4 regions of the Antribacter sp. NEAU-D49 genome follow, and region 3 is predicted to be linked to each of the others. Evidence: riboswitches for the same ligand, from Rfam matches in the RefSeq annotation. Region 3 holds a riboswitch; each other region holds the start of a gene.
The links. A riboswitch is a leader RNA that binds a small molecule or an ion and turns the genes downstream of it on or off. The one in region 3 is predicted to bind cyclic di-AMP.

Region 1 (4,876 bases), on a different contig from region 3:
CCGGGAGGGCGAGCCGTGCCGGCGCTGCGGGACGGCGATCCGCCGTGAATCGTTCATGAACCGGTCGTCGTTCACGTGCCCGGTGTGCCAGCCGCCCCCACGCGGCCGGGCGGCGCAGCGCCGGACGACCTGACTATCTCGGCACGACGTTGCGCAGGGATTCTGCCCCGCCCGACCGCCAGGCCGTGAGCTGCTCCGCCAGGAACTGCGCCGCCCGCCGGGGCCGGCCCCCGGCCACGTGCGGCGTGAGGATCGTGTTCGGCGCGTCCCACAGGGGAGAGCCGGCCGGGAGCGGCTCGGTCTCCATGACGTCGAGCGCTGCCCCGGCGAGACGGCCGGAGCGCAAGGCGTCGAGGAGCGCCGCCTCGTCCACCGTCGCCCCGCGGCCTACGTTCACGAACCGTGCGTGCGGTGGGAGCAGATCCAGCGTGGCCGCGTCGAGGGCGTGCCGGGTGGCGTCCGTGGCCGGCAGCAGGGAGATCAGCACGTCGGTCCGCGGCAGCACCCGCGGCAGGTCCGCGGCGGTCACCACCGGGAACCCGGCCCGCTCGCCCGCCGTGCCCGCCACCCCGGTCACCTCGGCGCCGAGCGCCGCGAGCAACGGCGCGAGGCGCAGCGCGATGGACCCGAAACCCCAGATCGTCACCCGCGCACCATCGAGCGTGTACTGCCCCTCGGTGGCCGGGTCGGCCTGGGCGAAGGCGATGGCGCGCTCCCACCGGTGCTCCCGCTGGGCGCTCAGGGCCACGTCGATCCGCCGCACGGTCGCGAGGACGAGGGCCAGCGTGTGCTCCGCGACGGTGTCGTCGTGCAGCGAGCGGCCCGACGAGATCACGACCTCCGGAGCGAAGCCCGCGGCGAGCGCGACGTCCGGCCCTGCGGACAGCGTCTGCACCCAGCGCAGCCGGGTGAGCCGGCGGGCGGCGTCGGCCACGACCCGCGGCGGGCTGGACCACGTCACCAGCACCTCGGCGTCGATGTGCTCCTCGGGGACCGGGTCCTTCATCCCGTAGGCCACCACCATGTCGGTGCCGCCGGCGCCGAAGGAGGCTCCGCCGTCGGGCAGCCGGGCCGGGAAGTCGAGGTCGAACGGGACGTCCGGGACGAGGATCTTCACCCGCCGGACGTTACCTGACGTCCTGGGCCGCCCCAGCGGCCCAGGACGTCAGGAGTCTCACGCGACCCGGACGATGATCGGGTTGTCCTGCCACATCGAGACGTACCGGACGGGCATGCCGGGCTTGTTGGCCTCGACGATCATCCCGTTGCCCGCGTAGAGGGCGACGTGCCCGGAGGTCCACACGATGTCACCCGGCCGGGCGTTGGCGAGCGACACCTGCGTGCCCGCGTACCGGAGCTCGGACGACGTGCGCGGCAGGCTGATGCCCAGCTGCTTGTAGACGTACCAGATCAGTCCCGAGCAGTCGAAGCCCGTCGACGGCGACTCCTCGCCGTAGACGTAGGGCGTACCGACCAGCTCCAGCGCGAGGTTGACGGCCTGCTGCCCCACGGCGGACGTGCTGGTGGAGACGGTCTGCGCGGCGGCCTGCGCGGCGGCTGCCTCCGCCTCCGCCTCCGCCGCGGCGGCTGCCGCGGCAGCGCGGGCCTCGGCGGCGGCACGTGCCTCGGCCTCCGCCCGGGCACGGGCCTCGGCCTCGGCCTTGGCACGGGCCTCCGCCTCCGCCTTGGCCCGAGCCTCGGCGATGCCCGCCTCGGTCTCGGCGTAGGGCAGCACCGGGGCCGGGGCCTGCTCGACGGCGAAGGTGGTCTCGGGGGCGACGGTCACCACGGGCACCAGCTGGAGGGTGGCACCCGGCACGGCCGTGCGGTCCAGGCTGTGCTCCGTGACCCCGTTCGACACGGGGGCGGCGCTCGCGGTCTGCGTGAAGACGGAGGCGAGCAGCCCCGAGGAGACGACGGCGATCGCTCCCGTGCGGGCGGCGACCGACATGTTCTCGGCGGCGGTCTGGGTGATGGACGTGAGGGGGGTGATGGCCCGGCCGTCGGCCCGGTGGCGGGCGCGGGCGGCTCGGGTCGTCGACTGTTCGGGCTCGGTCAGAGTAGGCACGATGGATCTCCTCGACGCCTGCGAGGTGAGCTGTCGGGTTCGGATGGGGAGTCACCCGGCCCCGCACTGACGTGCAGGGCTTCACCCCAAGGACGCAGGTGCGTCCGGCTTACCTGGTTCCCCCGTCCCCGCCACGTCGTCGCTGGTCAGAACCGGTGGCGGGGCTCGGCGTCCGGTCCTGGGCCTCGTCTGGACGGCGAGGCGAGGATGACCGTACCGGTCTTCCCGTGAAATGTCACGAAAGGATCACGGGACGGCATATTCCGGCCACGTGCCACGATGTCGCCATGCAGGAGCACCTCGCCGCCCGGTACGACGCCGTCGTCGTCGGAGCGGGCCACAACGGCCTCGTGGCCGCCGCCTACCTCGCCCGTGCGGGCCGCTCGGTCCTGGTTCTGGAGCGCCTGGACCACGTGGGCGGCGCGGCTGTGTCGGCCCGCCCGTTCGCCGGGGTGGACGCGCGACTGTCGCGGTACTCGTACCTCGTCTCGCTCCTGCCGCGGCAGATCGTGGCCGAGCTCGGCCTCGACGTGCGCCTCCGGCGGCGGCGCTACTCGTCGTACACGCCGGTGGGCGCGGGCGGCCTCCTCGTGGACACGGGGTCCGACGACGTCACCCGTGCGTCGTTCCGCCGCCTCACCGGGGGCGACGCGGACTTCGAGGCCTGGCAGGCGTTCTACGCCATGACGGGTTCCGTGGCCCGGCGGCTGTTCCCGACGGTGACCGAGCCGCTGCTCTCCCGCGCCCAGGCACAGGCAGCGGTGGGCGACGACGAGGCGTGGCGGGCCCTGTTCGAGGAGCCGCTGGGCGCCGTGCTGCGCCGCACGTTCGCCGACGACGTGGTGCGCGGCGTCGCCGCCACCGACGGCCTGATCGGCACGTTCGCCGACCTCGACGAGGACTCCTTGCGCCAGAACCGGTGCTTCCTCTACCACGTGATCGGTAACGGGACCGGTGACTGGGACGTCCCCGTGGGTGGCATGGGCGCCGTCAGCGGGGCGCTGCGGGACGCGGCGCTCGCCGCCGGGGCGACGATCCTGACCGGGGCGGACGTGACGGCGGTGGCGCCGGGTGGCGCCGGGGGTGGCGTGGGCTCGGGCGGCGGGGGTGACGCCGAGGTCGCCTGGACGGACGACGACGGTGTGGCTCACGGCGTGCGCGCCGGTCACGTGCTGGCCGGCTGCGCCCCCGCGACGCTGGACCGGCTGCTCGTGGCGGGCGGCGGCGCGCCGGTGGGCGGGGAAGCCGCGGTGGGCGGCGGCGCGCTGGCCGGCGGCGCCCGTGGTGACGCGGTGCACCTGGGCGGGCGATCGCCATCGGGCAGCGCACCCGAAGGCGCACAGCTCAAGGTGAACCTGCTGCTCACCCGGCTGCCGCGGCTGCGCGACGGGGTGGACCCGGCGTCGGCGTTCGGCGGCACGTTCCACGTCAACGAGTCGTTCACCCAGCTGCAGGCCGCGTACGCGCAGGCGGCGGCGGGGCAGATCCCGGACCTGCCCCCGTGCGAGATCTACTGCCACACGCTCACCGACCCGTCGATCCTCGGGCCGGAGCTGCGCGCCGCCGGGGCGCAGACCATCACGCTGTTCGGGCTGCACCTGCCCGCGCGGCTGTTCCGCGAGGACCCCGAGGGGGCGCGGTCGCGGGCGCTCGCGGCGACCCTCCGGTCGCTCGACTCGGTGCTCGCCGAGCCGATCGAGGACTGCCTGGCGCTCGACGCCGACGGGGCACCGTGCCTGGAGGTGCGGACCCCCGTGGACCTGGAGGGCGACGTGGGCCTGCCGGGCGGGCACATCTTCCACCGCGACCTCGCGTGGCCGTTCGCCGAAGACCCTCGCGACGCGGGCCGGTGGGGCGTCGAGACCGACCATCCCCGGGTGCTGCTGGCGGGCGCCGGCGCGCGGCGGGGCGGGGGAGTGAGCGGCATCCCGGGCCGCTCGGCGGCGATGGCGGTCCTGGAGGCGGCGCCGAGATAGTCAGCTCGTCCGGGTCAGTGCGCCCGAGCTTCCTGGGCGACCGACCAGGCGTAGGCCTCGTCGCGGAGGAGGTCGGCGTGCGTGCCCCGCGCGCGGACCGTCGCCGGCTCGCCGGGACCGAGGACGACCACCTCGTCCACCGCCGCCAGCGGGCTGAGCCGGTGCGTGGCGACGAGCACCGCTCGACCCGTCGAGCGGGCGTGCGCCGCGAGGGTCTGCACGAGGGTGTCGGCGGTGGCGGCGTCGAGATGCTCGGCGGGCTCGTCGACAAGCAGGACCCGGGCCGGGGCGAGCAGGGCGCGCGCGACCAGGAGCCTGCGGCGCTCGCCGCCCGAGACCGCCGCGGCGTCCGAGCCGAGCACCGTGCCGAGGCCGTCCGGCAGCGCACCCAGCCAGTCCCCGAGGCCCACCGTGGCCAGCGCCTCGCGAGCCTCGTCCGGCGTGACGTCGCCGCGCGCGACCCGCAGGTTCTCCAGCACCGTCGTGTCGAACACGTGCCCGTCCTCGGCGACGAAGAGGGCCGACGGCGAGCTCACCTCCCCCGAGAGCGGAGGCACCAGACCCGCCGCCGTGGCCAGCAGCGTGGTCTTGCCGACGCCCGACGGCCCCGCCAGCGCCACCACCGATCCCGGCCGCAGGGTGAGCGAGACTCCCATGACGACGGCGCGCTCGCCCCACCCGGCGGTGACGTCGGTGAGCTGGAGCACCGGGTCGGCGCGGTCCGGTCCGACGACGCCCTGGTCTGTGTGATCGGTAGTTCGGTGCGTGATCGGCAGCTCGAACTGCCGATCACGCACCGAACTACCGATGACGCGGGTGGGGGGCTCGGCGC
Region 2 (4,876 bases), on a different contig from region 3:
TCGATCTCCCAGAACGCGTTCAGGTCCCGCCGGGACCAGTGATCGAACCGCTCTCGCAAGTCCGTGGGGACGGGTCAGGCCACTGCAGTCAGACTTGCGAGTGCCACGAGTCGACGGTGATGTGCCTGATGGTGCCGACGCCCGGCCCGTTGACCCTAGCCCTGCCGGCCGGCGGCGCCCCCGGCCGGGTCTTGACACGGCTCGTCCAGGTCTGTTGTCCGGTGAGGGCGTCAACGAGGGCATGGTGTGAACCATCGTTGGACGCACTGGGTATCAGCCGCACGTAGTGCCGCCACGAGCCACCCCGCCGACAGCGCCTGGTTCGCCGTCCCGCGGTGGTGCCGCTGTGTGTTCATCACTACGAGACGGAAGGCCGCTCGGCCATGCCAAGTACCCTCGCGCTGAGACTCGTGCGCACTCTGCTAGCGGCGACCGCTCTGACGGTCTGGTGCGCGACGCCTGCCTTTGCCCATACGAAGCTGTCCTCGTCCGATCCTGCGGACGGGTCCACGTCGACGGGTCCGGTCGCCGCCGTGACCCTGACCTTCACGCTCCCAGTGACGCCCATCGGCGAGGCCGTCGAGATCGCTGGCCCCGAGGGCACCATCGACGCCGAAGTTACCCAAGCCCAAGACGGCGTCCTCGTCGTCGCTACGCCGGGCACGCCGTTGGCTGACGGCAGCTACACCGTGAGCTGGTCCGTCGCGGCGCAGGACGGTCACACGATCGATGGGCGCCTGGCTTTCACCGTCGGCGAACCGACAGCTGCATCGGGCTCGGCGGGCAACTCCGACGACAGCCCTTCGGCGTCGCACTCGGGACACTCCATGGGGTCGATGCAGGATCACCCCGTGCCGCCCTTCGTCGACGCGGTAGGGAGGTCCGGGAACGCGGCGACGCTCTGGGGGTGGCTCGTCGCAGCAGGCGGCCTAGCGTTCGCCGGTCTCGTTCTGCGCGGACGCGACTCGGAGGACATCCCCGTCGTGCTCTCCACGGTGCGCTGGACCGGTGCGGTGATCCTGGTCGGGCTGATCCTGCGTGTCGCCTCTCGGGCGGTGACTCTCGCCCACGGTGACATCACGGCCGCCGTCTCGCCGTCGGCCGTCGTCGACTCGCTCGCGGGCGCGACAGGTTGGGTGATCGGCCTGCATGCGGCCGGAGCCGTCGCCGTCCTGGCCGGGGCTCGTCGCAGCCTGCGCACCTCGGCCGTCTCCATGGTCGGCGTCGTCCTGGCCGCCGCCGGCATCGTCCTCGACGGTCATAGCAACACCGCGGATCCACGCTGGCTCGTTCTGGCCGCCGACGTCGCCCATCTGGCGGGTGCGGCGACCTGGCTCGGAGGTGTGGTCATGCTCACCGTGATCCTCCGGCATCGGCAGAAGGAACGACGACACCTCGACGTCGGGCTGATGGCTGCCAGGTTCTCGGTGACCGCTGGAGCCTCCCTTGCGGTCGTCGGCATAGCTGGCGTCCTACTGACGGCGACGATTCTCGACAGCGTGTCCCAACTGTGGGAGACAGACTGGGGCCTTGCTCTGCTCGCCAAGGTCGCAGTCGTGGCTGTGGTCGGCCTCATCGGCGCCTACAACCACTTCCACACTGTTCCACTCTTGAGCGCGACGAACGGACGCCGGCACGGCCGCCCCTCCGGGGAGGCTCTGCACCGCACTGCTACACCCGAAACCGTGCTCATGATGGCGGTCGTGCTGATCACTGGTTGGCTCGTGGGTGCGGCGACCACGGCATGAGGTGGCGGCGGGCCCGTACTGCCGCCGTCGACGAGCTACAAGCTCGCCGACGGCGGCGGTGCTGTCTTGGCGGCTCAGGCGACCTGGTAACCGAGCTGGGCGATGGCCACACGGACCGCGTCCTGGTCGGCACCGGGGCCGACCACCGTCACGGTGCCGGCCGCGAGGTCGACCGACGTGTCCTCGACTCCGTCGACCTGCCTGACGGCACCGGTGACCTTGGCGGCGCAGCCACCACACGTCATTCCCTGGACTGCGTACGTCGTGGTGCTCATATTGCTTCCTCTCGTATGCGGCGGCGCCTGGTTGGCGACTGCCTCGTGTACGCCCGTGGTGCCGGAGGGTGGTTCAGCTGCGCCGCGGGCCCGCTCTGGTCGGCTGGGCACATGGAGCGGCGCCTCGGGAGCACCTTGCGCTGCACTGAGAATACCCCCGGCGGGTATTCTCAGTGCCCGCTGATGCCCAAGCCCGGCACTTCGGTCACGTCACAAGACAGGGGACTCGGGGGTCGTGACCTGACTGTGACATTTCCGCGATCCTGGGTTACGGTCGATCCATCTCGCGGAGAATCCGCGGGCGCCCGAGGCGGACGCCGAGCCCTGTCACCGCCCCGAGGTTCGTACGACCAGATGACAGGGACGGGGGACCCATGCAAGTGGGCACCACCGGTGTCCTTGGGGTGAAGCCGCACGGGTAGGTGTGCGGCCGGGTCTGTCTCCGACCCGAACCCGACAGCTCACCTCGCAGGCGGTAGGAGAACCGACGTGACCTCATGCACGCCCGGGCGCCATCGTGCTGCCCGTAGCCCCATCACCCCGCTGACCCCCTTGTCGCGCGCCGCTGCGCGCAACTTCGGCGCCGCCGCCCGCCGGGGCGCCGTCGTCGCCGCCGGCTCCGGCCTCATCATGGGGATGTTCAGCGCCCCCGCGAATGCGAACGACCGATCGGTGTCGACCGTCGACTTCCACGCGCTGACCGCGGACGCCCGCCAGTCGCTGGCCTCGGCCCCTGTGGTGACGGTCGCCGCCGACACGGAGTTCATCGTCGAGACCGGCACGATCGCCGTGACCCCGGCGCCCGAGCCGGAGCCCGAACCCGAACTCCAGTCCGTCGTCGAGGTCGCCTCGCGGACCGAGACACGCGCCGCTCCCGTCCCGGCCGCCGACACCCCGGAGGAGGCCGCGCCCGTCCTCGCCGGCGCCAACTCGGACGTTGTCGCCATCGGCATGCAGTACCTCGGCGTGCCGTACCTGTGGGGCGGCTCGACCCCCGCCGGGTTCGACTGCTCCGGCTTCACCTCGTACGTCTACGCCAAGGTCGGCATCACCCTGCCCCGCACGTCGTCGCAGCAGCGCTACGCCGGCACCGTGGTCTCACGCGCCGAGGCACAGCCCGGCGACCTGATCTGGAGCCCCGGCCACATCGCGATCTACGCCGGTGACGGAATGCAGATCGAGGCCCCCGTCCCGGGTCAGACCGTGCGCTACAGCAAGCTCTGGCAGGACAGCCCGACCTTCATCCGCGTCGGCTGAGCCCCGCTCCTCAGGCCTCGACACTCGATTGACAGCCCGAGCTTCAGGGTGACATCACGGTGCGCCTGGTCCCTCGTGGACCAGGCGCACCGGCGTGTGGGCTGCTAGAGCGGTCATGGCCCGCTCGCCACAGATCCTCCGGGAGGCCCCTACGCTGGGTCGCGTACCTGAGTGCGGCGCCAGCCGTACCGCGTCATCCCCCGCGGCTTGTAGATGTTGAGAGCCAACGGGACGAGCAACACGACCATCCCACCGACCGCGTGGAACAGATCCCCGCCGAGCTGGTCGACATCGCCAGCGGGGTCCGCCGCGACTGCGGCCATGGCCTCGACCGCGGGCAGGTGGAGCACCAGGATCACAAACGCGACAGCCGTCAGTACAAGGCTGATCACCACCCAGTAGTGCCGCAGCAATCCCCAGGGCGTACCGAGGGCCTGGACGATCCCGGTCACAAGCGCTACCGCAGCGAGAGGGATCAAGGCATACCGCAACACCGGATCCATCATCACGTACGCAGCCCGCACGGTCTGCTGGTCGTCGCTTGCAAAGATGGGCACGTTCAATGCGATGTAGGCGACGATCGCGCCGAGCCAGCCCACTGAACTGGCGACGTGAACCGTCAGCATCAGTTTCCGGATCGCCGGGGACATCGGCATCAGCCGTGCATACCAGGGCCGTGATCGCCGCCCACGAGCAGCATGACCAGCACGAGCACGACAACTGCTGTCGCGGCGCCTATCGCCAGCAACTTGACCCACCGAGGCAGCCCCGGATGGGGCTCTCGAGGCTTGCCCGGCGCCGCATCCGATGCGCTCTCCATCATGGTCGTCTCCTCATGTCGTCTGCTGGCAGATCAGTATTTGAATACAAAATGTATCGGCTGCCGTCAGAGTGTCACGACGACGACGAGCCATACAATTGGCTGATGCCGAAGCTGTGGGAGGAATCGATCGACGGCCATCGCCGATCAGTGCGGGATGCCATTACGGAGGCAGCCTGGCGTCTGGCCGAAGAACAAGGCCCGTTCTCGCTGACCATGTCGCAGGTGGCAAAGGCTGCTGGGATCGGTCGCCCAACCCTCTACAAGTACTTCGCAGACATCGAGTCGATCCTCGTGGCGCACCATAGGCGGCACGTCGAGGACCATCTCAGGACCCTTGAGGACCTGCGCGGAGCAGCGGAGCCGACCGGCGCTCGGCTCGTGGCCGTCGCCACCGCCTACTCGTCGATCTGCTTCCACCGCGGAAAACACTCGTCCGCAAGTATCAGCTCGCTCGTCCATCGCGGCCACGAGGTCGCCGATGCTGAGCGTCGTCTGCACAGCGTGTTCGCCAGCCTCATTGCGGAGGCCGCGGCCGAGGGCCTTGTCCGCACAGACCTCGACCCGGACGACCTCGCTGCGTACTGCCGCCGGGCCCTGGAATCGTCCAGCAGTGCGAAGGACCTCGCCGGGGTTGCTGCACTCACGTGCGTAGTTCTGGACGGACTCGCATACTCACCGGAGGTCCGGCACGGCAAGCCGAGCGCAAGGACCACGACTCATCACGAGCCTCGTTGCGACCATGGTGACCGCCGATAGAGACCAGACGCAAAGGT
Region 3 (4,876 bases):
GTCTCATCGCAGGTGCTATCGCTCGAGCGATCCTGCCCGGCCGGCAGCCCGGGGGCTGGTTCGTGACCCTCATCCTCGGCGTCCTCGGCGCTTTCCTGGGTGGGTGGCTCGGCGGGCTCCTGTTCAACGCCGACTTCAACGAGTTCTTCTCGCTCGTGACGTGGCTCTGGGCCATCATCGGCGCCCTCATCGTCGTCTTCATCTACCAGGCGATCCGTAACCGTTCGCGCGCCTGACGGCGCCGCGCCCGCACCCGTCGAGGCCGTGGTCTCCCCGTGAGGGGAGGCCGCGGCCTCGCCGCGCCTGCACCGGTGCCGCGCCTGCACCGGTGCCGCGCCTGTACCGGTGCCGTACCTGCACCGGTCTCGGCCGGCGCCTAACCGATGATCGGGGCACTCTCCGGTAGCCGGTAGAAACGGCTCCGGTTCCGCAGGGCGAGCGACGTGCCGAGCGTGATGGGACCGAGCCGGCCGATGAACATCAGCACCACGAGGATGAGCTGGTGGTACCACTCCAGGCCTGCCGTGATGCCGGTGGACAGCCCTGTGGTGGAGAAGGCCGAGACCACCTCGAAGAGCACCTCGTCGGAGGTGTAGGGCGAGCTCGTGGTGATGTAGAGCGTCGGGAGGATGACGATCGCGACGCCGAGCAGGGCCACAGTGAGCGCCTGGCGCTGCGTGGCCAGGGAGATCCTCCGGTCGAAGACCGAGGCGTCCGGGTCGCCGCGCAGCTCGGACCAGATGACGATCGCGAGGATGGCGAACGTCGTCACCTTGATGCCGCCGGCCGTGCCGGCGGACCCCGCGCCGATGAACATGAGGACGTCCGTGCCCAGCCAGGTCTCCGTGTTCATCTGCGACGTGTCGAGCGAGTTGAAGCCCGCGGTACGCGCCATCACGGACTGCGTGAACGCCGACAGCAGCTTGCCCGGCAGGTCCATCGGCCCGAGGGTGGCCGGGTTTCCCCACTCGGTCGCGAGGAAGAAGGGCGTGCCGACGAGCACCAGCGCCGTCGTCATCCACAGGGTGATCTTGGTGTGCAGGCTCCACCGGCTGGGCCGGCGGTGCTGCCGCAGCAGCTCCATGATCACGGGAAAGCCGATCCCGCCCAGGACCACGGCGGCACAGAGGGGCACGCAGATCCACGGATCGGTGCCGAGACTGATCAGCGAGTCGCTGAAGAGGGCGAAGCCGGCGTTGTTGAACGCTGAGACCGCGTGGAAGACGCCGAGCCACAGCGCCCGGCCGGGCGGCTCCCCGTAGCCGACGGCGAACCGTGCGGCGAGAGCCAGCGCCGTCACCGCCTCGATGACGAGCGAGATGCAGATGGCACCCAGCAGGACGGCCCGCAGGTCGCCGAGCCCCACGGCACGGGTCGAGGCCGCCGCAACGAGGCGGGTGCTCAGGTCGAGCCGGCGCGACAGCAGCAGGCCGAGGGTGGAGGCGACGGCCATGACGCCGAGCCCGCCCACCTGGATCAGGACCAGGATCACGACGTGCCCGAACGTGGTCCAGAAGACCGGGGTGTCGGTGACGATCAGCCCGGTCACGCAGACGGCGGACGTGGCGGTGAAGAGCGCCTCGACGAAGCTCGCGTTGCGGTCCGTCGAGGCGACGGGCAGCGACAGGAGGGCCGTACCGGCGGCGATGGCGGCGAGGAACCCGAGCACCACGAGCTGCCCGGGCCGACGGCGGAGAGACGCAGCGCTCGTCACCTTCTGCTCGGTACGCGTGCTGTACCGCATGTTCCTCCCGGGCCGGCTCGACGGCCGGGTGCTGTTGTGGACACCTGGCGTCAGCGCCGACGAGTACGGTACTCGCGCGCACGACGAAGGGCCCGCCCGGGGTAGGGCGAGCCCTTCGTCAGTACGCCGCCGCGGTGGGGCCGCGGGGAGGTCAGGTGACGCGGATGAACGTAGCGGACGACCAGTTCAGCTCGACGTACCGGACGGGTACGCCCGGCTGGCTCGCCTCGACGATCATGCCGTTGCCTGCGTAGAGGGCGACGTGCCCGGATCGCCAGACGATGTCGCCCGGGCGCGGGTTCGACACGACGGTGCCCGCGTACCGCAGCTGCGACGACGTGCGCGGCAGGTCCACGCCCAGCTGGTCGTAGACGTAGTTGATGAGGCCGGAGCAGTCGAAGCCGGTCGAGGGCTTGGTGCCGCCCCAGGTGTACCGGATGCCCACGTATTCCAGGGCGATGGAGACGGCCTGGTTGCCGATCGGCACCGCCTTGCGCTCGGCGGTCACCGAGACGGGCGCGTGCTCCACGGTGAACCCGGCGTCGGCGGGCACGCTGACCGTGGGGGCCAGGGCGAGCGACGAGCGCGCCTGAGAGGTGATGGCCTCGAGGTCGAGGGTCTTGATGGCCCCTCCGACGTCGTTGGCCACCGGGGCGGCGGAGGCCGTCGGGGCGAACGTCGAGACGAGGACTCCGGCGCCGGCTGCGGCCATCGCGCCCTTGCGGGCGAGGGCTCCGGCGTTCTCGGCCGCCGCGCGGGCGACGATCGTGATGGGCGTCGTAACGGGGCGGTCCGCACGATGGCGGCCGCGAGGGGTGGCTGTCGTCACCTGATGGTCTCCTGTGACCGCCTGCGAGGTGAGCTGTCGGGTTCGGGTGGGAGATGCTGCACCCGGCCGGACGGTCGCTGAGCTCCCGTTCGGCTTCACCCCGAGGACGCCTCCGGCGCCCGAAGGTGGTTCCCCCGTCCCCGTCATGTTCTTCCTGGTCGTGGGGCGGTTGACAGGGCTCGGCGGCCCGTCCCACGGCTCCACCGGGCGGCGGAGCGATTCAGACCGTACACCTGGACCTCGCAAAAGTCACGATCGTGTCACGGCGGGCAACCATCCCCGGTGGTCCGGCACGTGGGCCCACCCCCTGCCGCGACCCCCTGTCGCGACCCCCTGCGGGGCGGCCGCGTACGCTGCCTGATCATGGAATCTCCCCGCTCCGCGGCCGGTGCGCCCGTCTTCCGGTGCCCCGCCTGCGAGGAACCCCTCCCGCGACAGGGGCCGGGATACCGCTGCTCTGAGGGTCACACCTACGACGTGGCCAAGGAGGGGTACGTCAACCTGCTCCTCGCCCAGCACCGCAGCTCGAAGGATCCCGGGTACAGCAAGGAGATGATCGCCGGACGGCGGGACTTCTTCGACGCCGGCCACTACGAGCCGCTCGCCGACGGCGTGGCCGAGGTGTTCGCCGGGCACCTCCCGGACGGCTCGGCGACGGTCCTGGACGCCGGCTGCGGCGAGGGGTACTACCTCCGCCGGCTGCGGGAGCACCTGGGCGGGCTGCCGCAGGGTCGCGACCACCTGCTCGTGGGCACCGACGTGTCCAAGCACGCCGTGCGGGTCGCGGCCAAGCGGGACCCCCTCGGCACGTACGCCGTGGCGGGGACGTTCCGGATGCCCGTCCTCGCGGACCGGGTCGACGTGCTGCTCACCCACTTCTCCCCGGTGTCACCCGCCGACTTCCGGCGCGTCGTCCGGCCGGGCGGCGTGGTGCTCGTCGGGGGACCCGGCGAGGGCCACCTGTACTCCTTCAAGGAGCTGCTCTACGACCGGGCGGTGACGCACGAGCCGGGGGACGCCCTGGCCGGTGAGCCGGGCTTCGAGCCGCTGGGCGTTCACCACGTGCGCTACCCGCTCCGCCTGCGCGGGCCAGGTCAGGTGGCGAACCTGCTCCTGATGACGCCCTACAACTGGTCGGTCCCCGCGGACCTGCGCGAACGCCTGACCGGGCTCGACAGCCTCGACACCGACGTCGACGTGCTGGTCCGGGCGTACCGGGTGGTGTGACGCCGACGGGTCGCCTCCTGGGGGAGGCGACCCGTTCGCCGTCGGCCGGCCTGGCGTGTCAGTAGACGCGCAGGTAGACCGGGTTGTCCTGCCAGATCGGCGCGTAGCGCGAGGGGGTGCCCGCGTACACGGCCTCCACCTGCATGCCGTCGCCCATGTAGATCGAGATGTGCCCGGGAGACCAGATGAGGTCGCCGGGCCGGGCCTGGGCGGCCGAGACGACCTGTCCGACGTTCCTGATGCTCGATGACGAGTGCGGCAGCGAGATGCCGACCTGGGCGTACGCGTACGACACGAGGCCCGAGCAGTCCAGGCCGGACGACGGCGTGGAGCCGCCGCTGACGTAGCGGATGCCGGTGAGACCGCGCGCGATCGAGGCCACGCGGGCACCGATCGAGCCGTCGGAAGCGGGGGCCGCGGCCGGGGCAGCTGCCTCGGTCCCGGCCTCCGTGGCGGTCGTGGTCGTGGTGGCGGCGCGGGTGGTGGTCCGCGACGTGGTCTCCGTGCGGGTGGCCCGCTCGGGCTCGGGTTCCGGCACGGGCTCCGGCTTCGGAGCCGGCGTGACGGCGATGGTCCCCGTCTCGACGGTGAGCGTCGAGTCCGCGGCGACCGTGACGGCCGGCGACGTGGCGAGCTGGGCGCGGGCCGCGGCGGTCAGCGCGTCGACATCGACGGTGCTGATCCGGGCGGCGGGCTTGTCGGCGGCGTGCGCGCTGGGAGCCAGCGCGGAGACGAGGAGCCCGGAGGCGGCGGCGACGAACGCACCCTTGCGGGCGAGGCCGGTCGCGCTGCGGGACAGCTCGGTCAGAGGCGTGATGGTGCGGCGGTCAGCGCGATGTCGACCGCGCCGTTCGGACGTGCTCACCCATGGTCTCCAGTTGCCTGTGAGGGTTCGAGGAGCGCCTGGCCGTGTCCGGCCCGAGGCCCCTCGACCGCGTCACGGGCCGACGCGGCGGTGTCGACGGTAACAACATTCCGACGGTCGTGTCACAACCAGATAACGATTGTTGGTGATTGTCTTGACGGACGCCGCCCTTGCAAGTTGAGAACTCGCCGCGAACCGGGCATCTGACCGG
Region 4 (4,876 bases), on a different contig from region 3:
CGGCGGTCTCGGGCGGCGAGCGCCGCAGGCTCCTGGTCGCGCGCGCCCTGCTCGCCCCGGCCCGGGTCCTGCTTGTCGACGAGCCCGCCGAGCATCTCGACGCCGCCACCGCCGACACCCTCGTGCAGACCCTCGCGGCGCACGCCCGCTCGACGGGTCGAGCGGTGCTCGTCGCCACGCACCGGCTCAGCCCGCTGGCGGCGGTGGACGAGGTGGTCGTCCTCGGTCCCGGCGAGCCGGCGACGGTCCGCGCGCGGGGCACGCACGCCGACCTCCTCCGCGACGAGGCCTACGCCTGGTCGGTCGCCCAGGAAGCTCGGGCGCACTGACCCGGACGAGCTGACTATCTCGGCGCCGCCTCCAGGACCGCCATCGCCGCCGAGCGGCCCGGGATGCCGCTCACTCCCCCGCCCCGCCGCGCGCCGGCGCCCGCCAGCAGCACCCGGGGATGGTCGGTCTCGACGCCCCACCGGCCCGCGTCGCGAGGGTCTTCGGCGAACGGCCACGCGAGGTCGCGGTGGAAGATGTGCCCGCCCGGCAGGCCCACGTCGCCCTCCAGGTCCACGGGGGTCCGCACCTCCAGGCACGGTGCCCCGTCGGCGTCGAGCGCCAGGCAGTCCTCGATCGGCTCGGCGAGCACCGAGTCGAGCGACCGGAGGGTCGCCGCGAGCGCCCGCGACCGCGCCCCCTCGGGGTCCTCGCGGAACAGCCGCGCGGGCAGGTGCAGCCCGAACAGCGTGATGGTCTGCGCCCCGGCGGCGCGCAGCTCCGGCCCGAGGATCGACGGGTCGGTGAGCGTGTGGCAGTAGATCTCGCACGGGGGCAGGTCCGGGATCTGCCCCGCCGCCGCCTGCGCGTACGCGGCCTGCAGCTGGGTGAACGACTCGTTGACGTGGAACGTGCCGCCGAACGCCGACGCCGGGTCCACCCCGTCGCGCAGCCGCGGCAGCCGGGTGAGCAGCAGGTTCACCTTGAGCTGTGCGCCTTCGGGTGCGCTGCCCGATGGCGATCGCCCGCCCAGGTGCACCGCGTCACCACGGGCGCCGCCGGCCAGCGCGCCGCCGCCCACCGCGGCTTCCCCGCCCACCGGCGCGCCGCCGCCCGCCACGAGCAGCCGGTCCAGCGTCGCGGGGGCGCAGCCGGCCAGCACGTGACCGGCGCGCACGCCGTGAGCCACACCGTCGTCGTCCGTCCAGGCGACCTCGGCGTCACCCCCGCCGCCCGAGCCCACGCCACCCCCGGCGCCACCCGGCGCCACCGCCGTCACGTCCGCCCCGGTCAGGATCGTCGCCCCGGCGGCGAGCGCCGCGTCCCGCAGCGCCCCGCTGACGGCGCCCATGCCACCCACGGGGACGTCCCAGTCACCGGTCCCGTTACCGATCACGTGGTAGAGGAAGCACCGGTTCTGGCGCAAGGAGTCCTCGTCGAGGTCGGCGAACGTGCCGATCAGGCCGTCGGTGGCGGCGACGCCGCGCACCACGTCGTCGGCGAACGTGCGGCGCAGCACGGCGCCCAGCGGCTCCTCGAACAGGGCCCGCCACGCCTCGTCGTCGCCCACCGCTGCCTGTGCCTGGGCGCGGGAGAGCAGCGGCTCGGTCACCGTCGGGAACAGCCGCCGGGCCACGGAACCCGTCATGGCGTAGAACGCCTGCCAGGCCTCGAAGTCCGCGTCGCCCCCGGTGAGGCGGCGGAACGACGCACGGGTGACGTCGTCGGACCCCGTGTCCACGAGGAGGCCGCCCGCGCCCACCGGCGTGTACGACGAGTAGCGCCGCCGCCGGAGGCGCACGTCGAGGCCGAGCTCGGCCACGATCTGCCGCGGCAGGAGCGAGACGAGGTACGAGTACCGCGACAGTCGCGCGTCCACCCCGGCGAACGGGCGGGCCGACACAGCCGCGCCGCCCACGTGGTCCAGGCGCTCCAGAACCAGGACCGAGCGGCCCGCACGGGCGAGGTAGGCGGCGGCCACGAGGCCGTTGTGGCCCGCTCCGACGACGACGGCGTCGTACCGGGCGGCGAGGTGCTCCTGCATGGCGACATCGTGGCACGTGGCCGGAATATGCCGTCCCGTGATCCTTTCGTGACATTTCACGGGAAGACCGGTACGGTCATCCTCGCCTCGCCGTCCAGACGAGGCCCAGGACCGGACGCCGAGCCCCGCCACCGGTTCTGACCAGCGACGACGTGGCGGGGACGGGGGAACCAGGTAAGCCGGACGCACCTGCGTCCTTGGGGTGAAGCCCTGCACGTCAGTGCGGGGCCGGGTGACTCCCCATCCGAACCCGACAGCTCACCTCGCAGGCGTCGAGGAGATCCATCGTGCCTACTCTGACCGAGCCCGAACAGTCGACGACCCGAGCCGCCCGCGCCCGCCACCGGGCCGACGGCCGGGCCATCACCCCCCTCACGTCCATCACCCAGACCGCCGCCGAGAACATGTCGGTCGCCGCCCGCACGGGAGCGATCGCCGTCGTCTCCTCGGGGCTGCTCGCCTCCGTCTTCACGCAGACCGCGAGCGCCGCCCCCGTGTCGAACGGGGTCACGGAGCACAGCCTGGACCGCACGGCCGTGCCGGGTGCCACCCTCCAGCTGGTGCCCGTGGTGACCGTCGCCCCCGAGACCACCTTCGCCGTCGAGCAGGCCCCGGCCCCGGTGCTGCCCTACGCCGAGACCGAGGCGGGCATCGCCGAGGCTCGGGCCAAGGCGGAGGCGGAGGCCCGTGCCAAGGCCGAGGCCGAGGCCCGTGCCCGGGCGGAGGCCGAGGCACGTGCCGCCGCCGAGGCCCGCGCTGCCGCGGCAGCCGCCGCGGCGGAGGCGGAGGCGGAGGCAGCCGCCGCGCAGGCCGCCGCGCAGACCGTCTCCACCAGCACGTCCGCCGTGGGGCAGCAGGCCGTCAACCTCGCGCTGGAGCTGGTCGGTACGCCCTACGTCTACGGCGAGGAGTCGCCGTCGACGGGCTTCGACTGCTCGGGACTGATCTGGTACGTCTACAAGCAGCTGGGCATCAGCCTGCCGCGCACGTCGTCCGAGCTCCGGTACGCGGGCACGCAGGTGTCGCTCGCCAACGCCCGGCCGGGTGACATCGTGTGGACCTCCGGGCACGTCGCCCTCTACGCGGGCAACGGGATGATCGTCGAGGCCAACAAGCCCGGCATGCCCGTCCGGTACGTCTCGATGTGGCAGGACAACCCGATCATCGTCCGGGTCGCGTGAGACTCCTGACGTCCTGGGCCGCTGGGGCGGCCCAGGACGTCAGGTAACGTCCGGCGGGTGAAGATCCTCGTCCCGGACGTCCCGTTCGACCTCGACTTCCCGGCCCGGCTGCCCGACGGCGGAGCCTCCTTCGGCGCCGGCGGCACCGACATGGTGGTGGCCTACGGGATGAAGGACCCGGTCCCCGAGGAGCACATCGACGCCGAGGTGCTGGTGACGTGGTCCAGCCCGCCGCGGGTCGTGGCCGACGCCGCCCGCCGGCTCACCCGGCTGCGCTGGGTGCAGACGCTGTCCGCAGGGCCGGACGTCGCGCTCGCCGCGGGCTTCGCTCCGGAGGTCGTGATCTCGTCGGGCCGCTCGCTGCACGACGACACCGTCGCGGAGCACACGCTGGCCCTCGTCCTCGCGACCGTGCGGCGGATCGACGTGGCCCTGAGCGCCCAGCGGGAGCACCGGTGGGAGCGCGCCATCGCCTTCGCCCAGGCCGACCCGGCCACCGAGGGGCAGTACACGCTCGATGGTGCGCGGGTGACGATCTGGGGTTTCGGGTCCATCGCGCTGCGCCTCGCGCCGTTGCTCGCGGCGCTCGGCGCCGAGGTGACCGGGGTGGCGGGCACGGCGGGCGAGCGGGCCGGGTTCCCGGTGGTGACCGCCGCGGACCTGCCGCGGGTGCTGCCGCGGACCGACGTGCTGATCTCCCTGCTGCCGGCCACGGACGCCACCCGGCACGCCCTCGACGCGGCCACGCTGGATCTGCTCCCACCGCACGCACGGTTCGTGAACGTAGGCCGCGGGGCGACGGTGGACGAGGCGGCGCTCCTCGACGCCTTGCGCTCCGGCCGTCTCGCCGGGGCAGCGCTCGACGTCATGGAGACCGAGCCGCTCCCGGCCGGCTCTCCCCTGTGGGACGCGCCGAACACGATCCTCACGCCGCACGTGGCCGGGGGCCGGCCCCGGCGGGCGGCGCAGTTCCTGGCGGAGCAGCTCACGGCCTGGCGGTCGGGCGGGGCAGAATCCCTGCGCAACGTCGTGCCGAGATAGTCAGGTCGTCCGGCGCTGCGCCGCCCGGCCGCGTGGGGGCGGCTGGCACACCGGGCACGTGAACGACGACCGGTTCATGAACGATTCACGGCGGATCGCCGTCCCGCAGCGCCGGCACGGCTCGCCCTCCCGGCCGTAGACGTTGAGCGACCGCTCGAAGTAGCCCGACTGGCCGTTGACGTTCACGTACAGCGCGTCGAAGCTGGTGCCGCCCTGTACGAGCGCCTCCCGCATGACCTCCTCGGCCGCGTCGAGCACCCGGTGCACATCGGCGGCCCGCAGCTTGTCCGTCGGCCGTGCCCAGTGCAGGCGGGCGCGCCACAGCGCCTCGTCGGCGTAGATGTTGCCCACCCCGGACACCACGGTCTGGTCGAGCAGCGCCCGCTTGACATCGGTCCGACGGCGGCGCACCCGCGCCACGAGGTCGTCGCGCCCCAGGTGCGGGTCCAGCAGGTCGCGGGCGATGTGCGCGACCGGGCCCGGGATCAGGGGGAGGTCGCTGCCGAGCCCGGCCGACACGCCGTCGGGCACGGGCTGGAGGTCCACGACGCTCAGGTGGCCGAACGTGCGCTGGTCCACGAAGTCGAGGTACCGGGCGCCGGAGGGCGCGCCCTCCAGGTGG

Region 1: it holds a riboswitch for cyclic di-AMP, as region 3 does, so the genes downstream of both, AC060K_RS01750 (C40 family peptidase) here and AC060K_RS05935 (C40 family peptidase) in region 3, are expected to answer to the same signal.
Region 2: it holds a riboswitch for cyclic di-AMP, as region 3 does, so the genes downstream of both, AC060K_RS05285 (C40 family peptidase) here and AC060K_RS05935 (C40 family peptidase) in region 3, are expected to answer to the same signal.
Region 4: it holds a riboswitch for cyclic di-AMP, as region 3 does, so the genes downstream of both, AC060K_RS05610 (C40 family peptidase) here and AC060K_RS05935 (C40 family peptidase) in region 3, are expected to answer to the same signal.

What each region holds. Positions count from the first base shown of each region.
Region 1 is NZ_JBXTSN010000002.1:737-5,612, forward strand. It holds partial or broken gene mutM (bifunctional DNA-formamidopyrimidine glycosylase/DNA-(apurinic or apyrimidinic site) lyase) at 1-133, shown strand, start outside; gene AC060K_RS01745 (NAD(P)-dependent oxidoreductase) at 134-1,117, opposite strand; gene AC060K_RS01750 (C40 family peptidase) at 1,175-2,068, opposite strand; cyclic di-AMP (ydaO/yuaA leader) riboswitch at 2,069-2,249, opposite strand; gene AC060K_RS01755 (phytoene desaturase family protein) at 2,356-4,044, shown strand; gene cydC (thiol reductant ABC exporter subunit CydC) at 4,059-4,876, opposite strand, start outside.
Region 2 is NZ_JBXTSN010000004.1:103,221-108,096, reverse strand. It holds gene AC060K_RS05295 (copper resistance CopC/CopD family protein) at 384-1,748, shown strand; gene AC060K_RS05290 (heavy-metal-associated domain-containing protein) at 1,823-2,023, opposite strand; cyclic di-AMP (ydaO/yuaA leader) riboswitch at 2,345-2,514, shown strand; gene AC060K_RS05285 (C40 family peptidase) at 2,513-3,280, shown strand; gene AC060K_RS05280 (DUF2269 domain-containing protein) at 3,430-3,936, opposite strand; gene AC060K_RS05275 (hypothetical protein) at 3,936-4,103, opposite strand; gene AC060K_RS05270 (TetR/AcrR family transcriptional regulator) at 4,206-4,859, shown strand.
Region 3 is NZ_JBXTSN010000005.1:20,189-25,064, reverse strand. It holds gene AC060K_RS05945 (GlsB/YeaQ/YmgE family stress response membrane protein) at 1-236, shown strand, start outside; gene AC060K_RS05940 (TrkH family potassium uptake protein) at 377-1,744, opposite strand; gene AC060K_RS05935 (C40 family peptidase) at 1,896-2,573, opposite strand; cyclic di-AMP (ydaO/yuaA leader) riboswitch at 2,577-2,751, opposite strand; gene AC060K_RS05930 (putative RNA methyltransferase) at 2,937-3,800, shown strand; gene AC060K_RS05925 (C40 family peptidase) at 3,859-4,665, opposite strand.
Region 4 is NZ_JBXTSN010000004.1:167,697-172,572, reverse strand. It holds gene cydC (thiol reductant ABC exporter subunit CydC) at 1-329, shown strand, start outside; gene AC060K_RS05615 (phytoene desaturase family protein) at 344-2,032, opposite strand; cyclic di-AMP (ydaO/yuaA leader) riboswitch at 2,139-2,319, shown strand; gene AC060K_RS05610 (C40 family peptidase) at 2,320-3,213, shown strand; gene AC060K_RS05605 (NAD(P)-dependent oxidoreductase) at 3,271-4,254, shown strand; gene mutM (bifunctional DNA-formamidopyrimidine glycosylase/DNA-(apurinic or apyrimidinic site) lyase) at 4,255-4,876, opposite strand, start outside.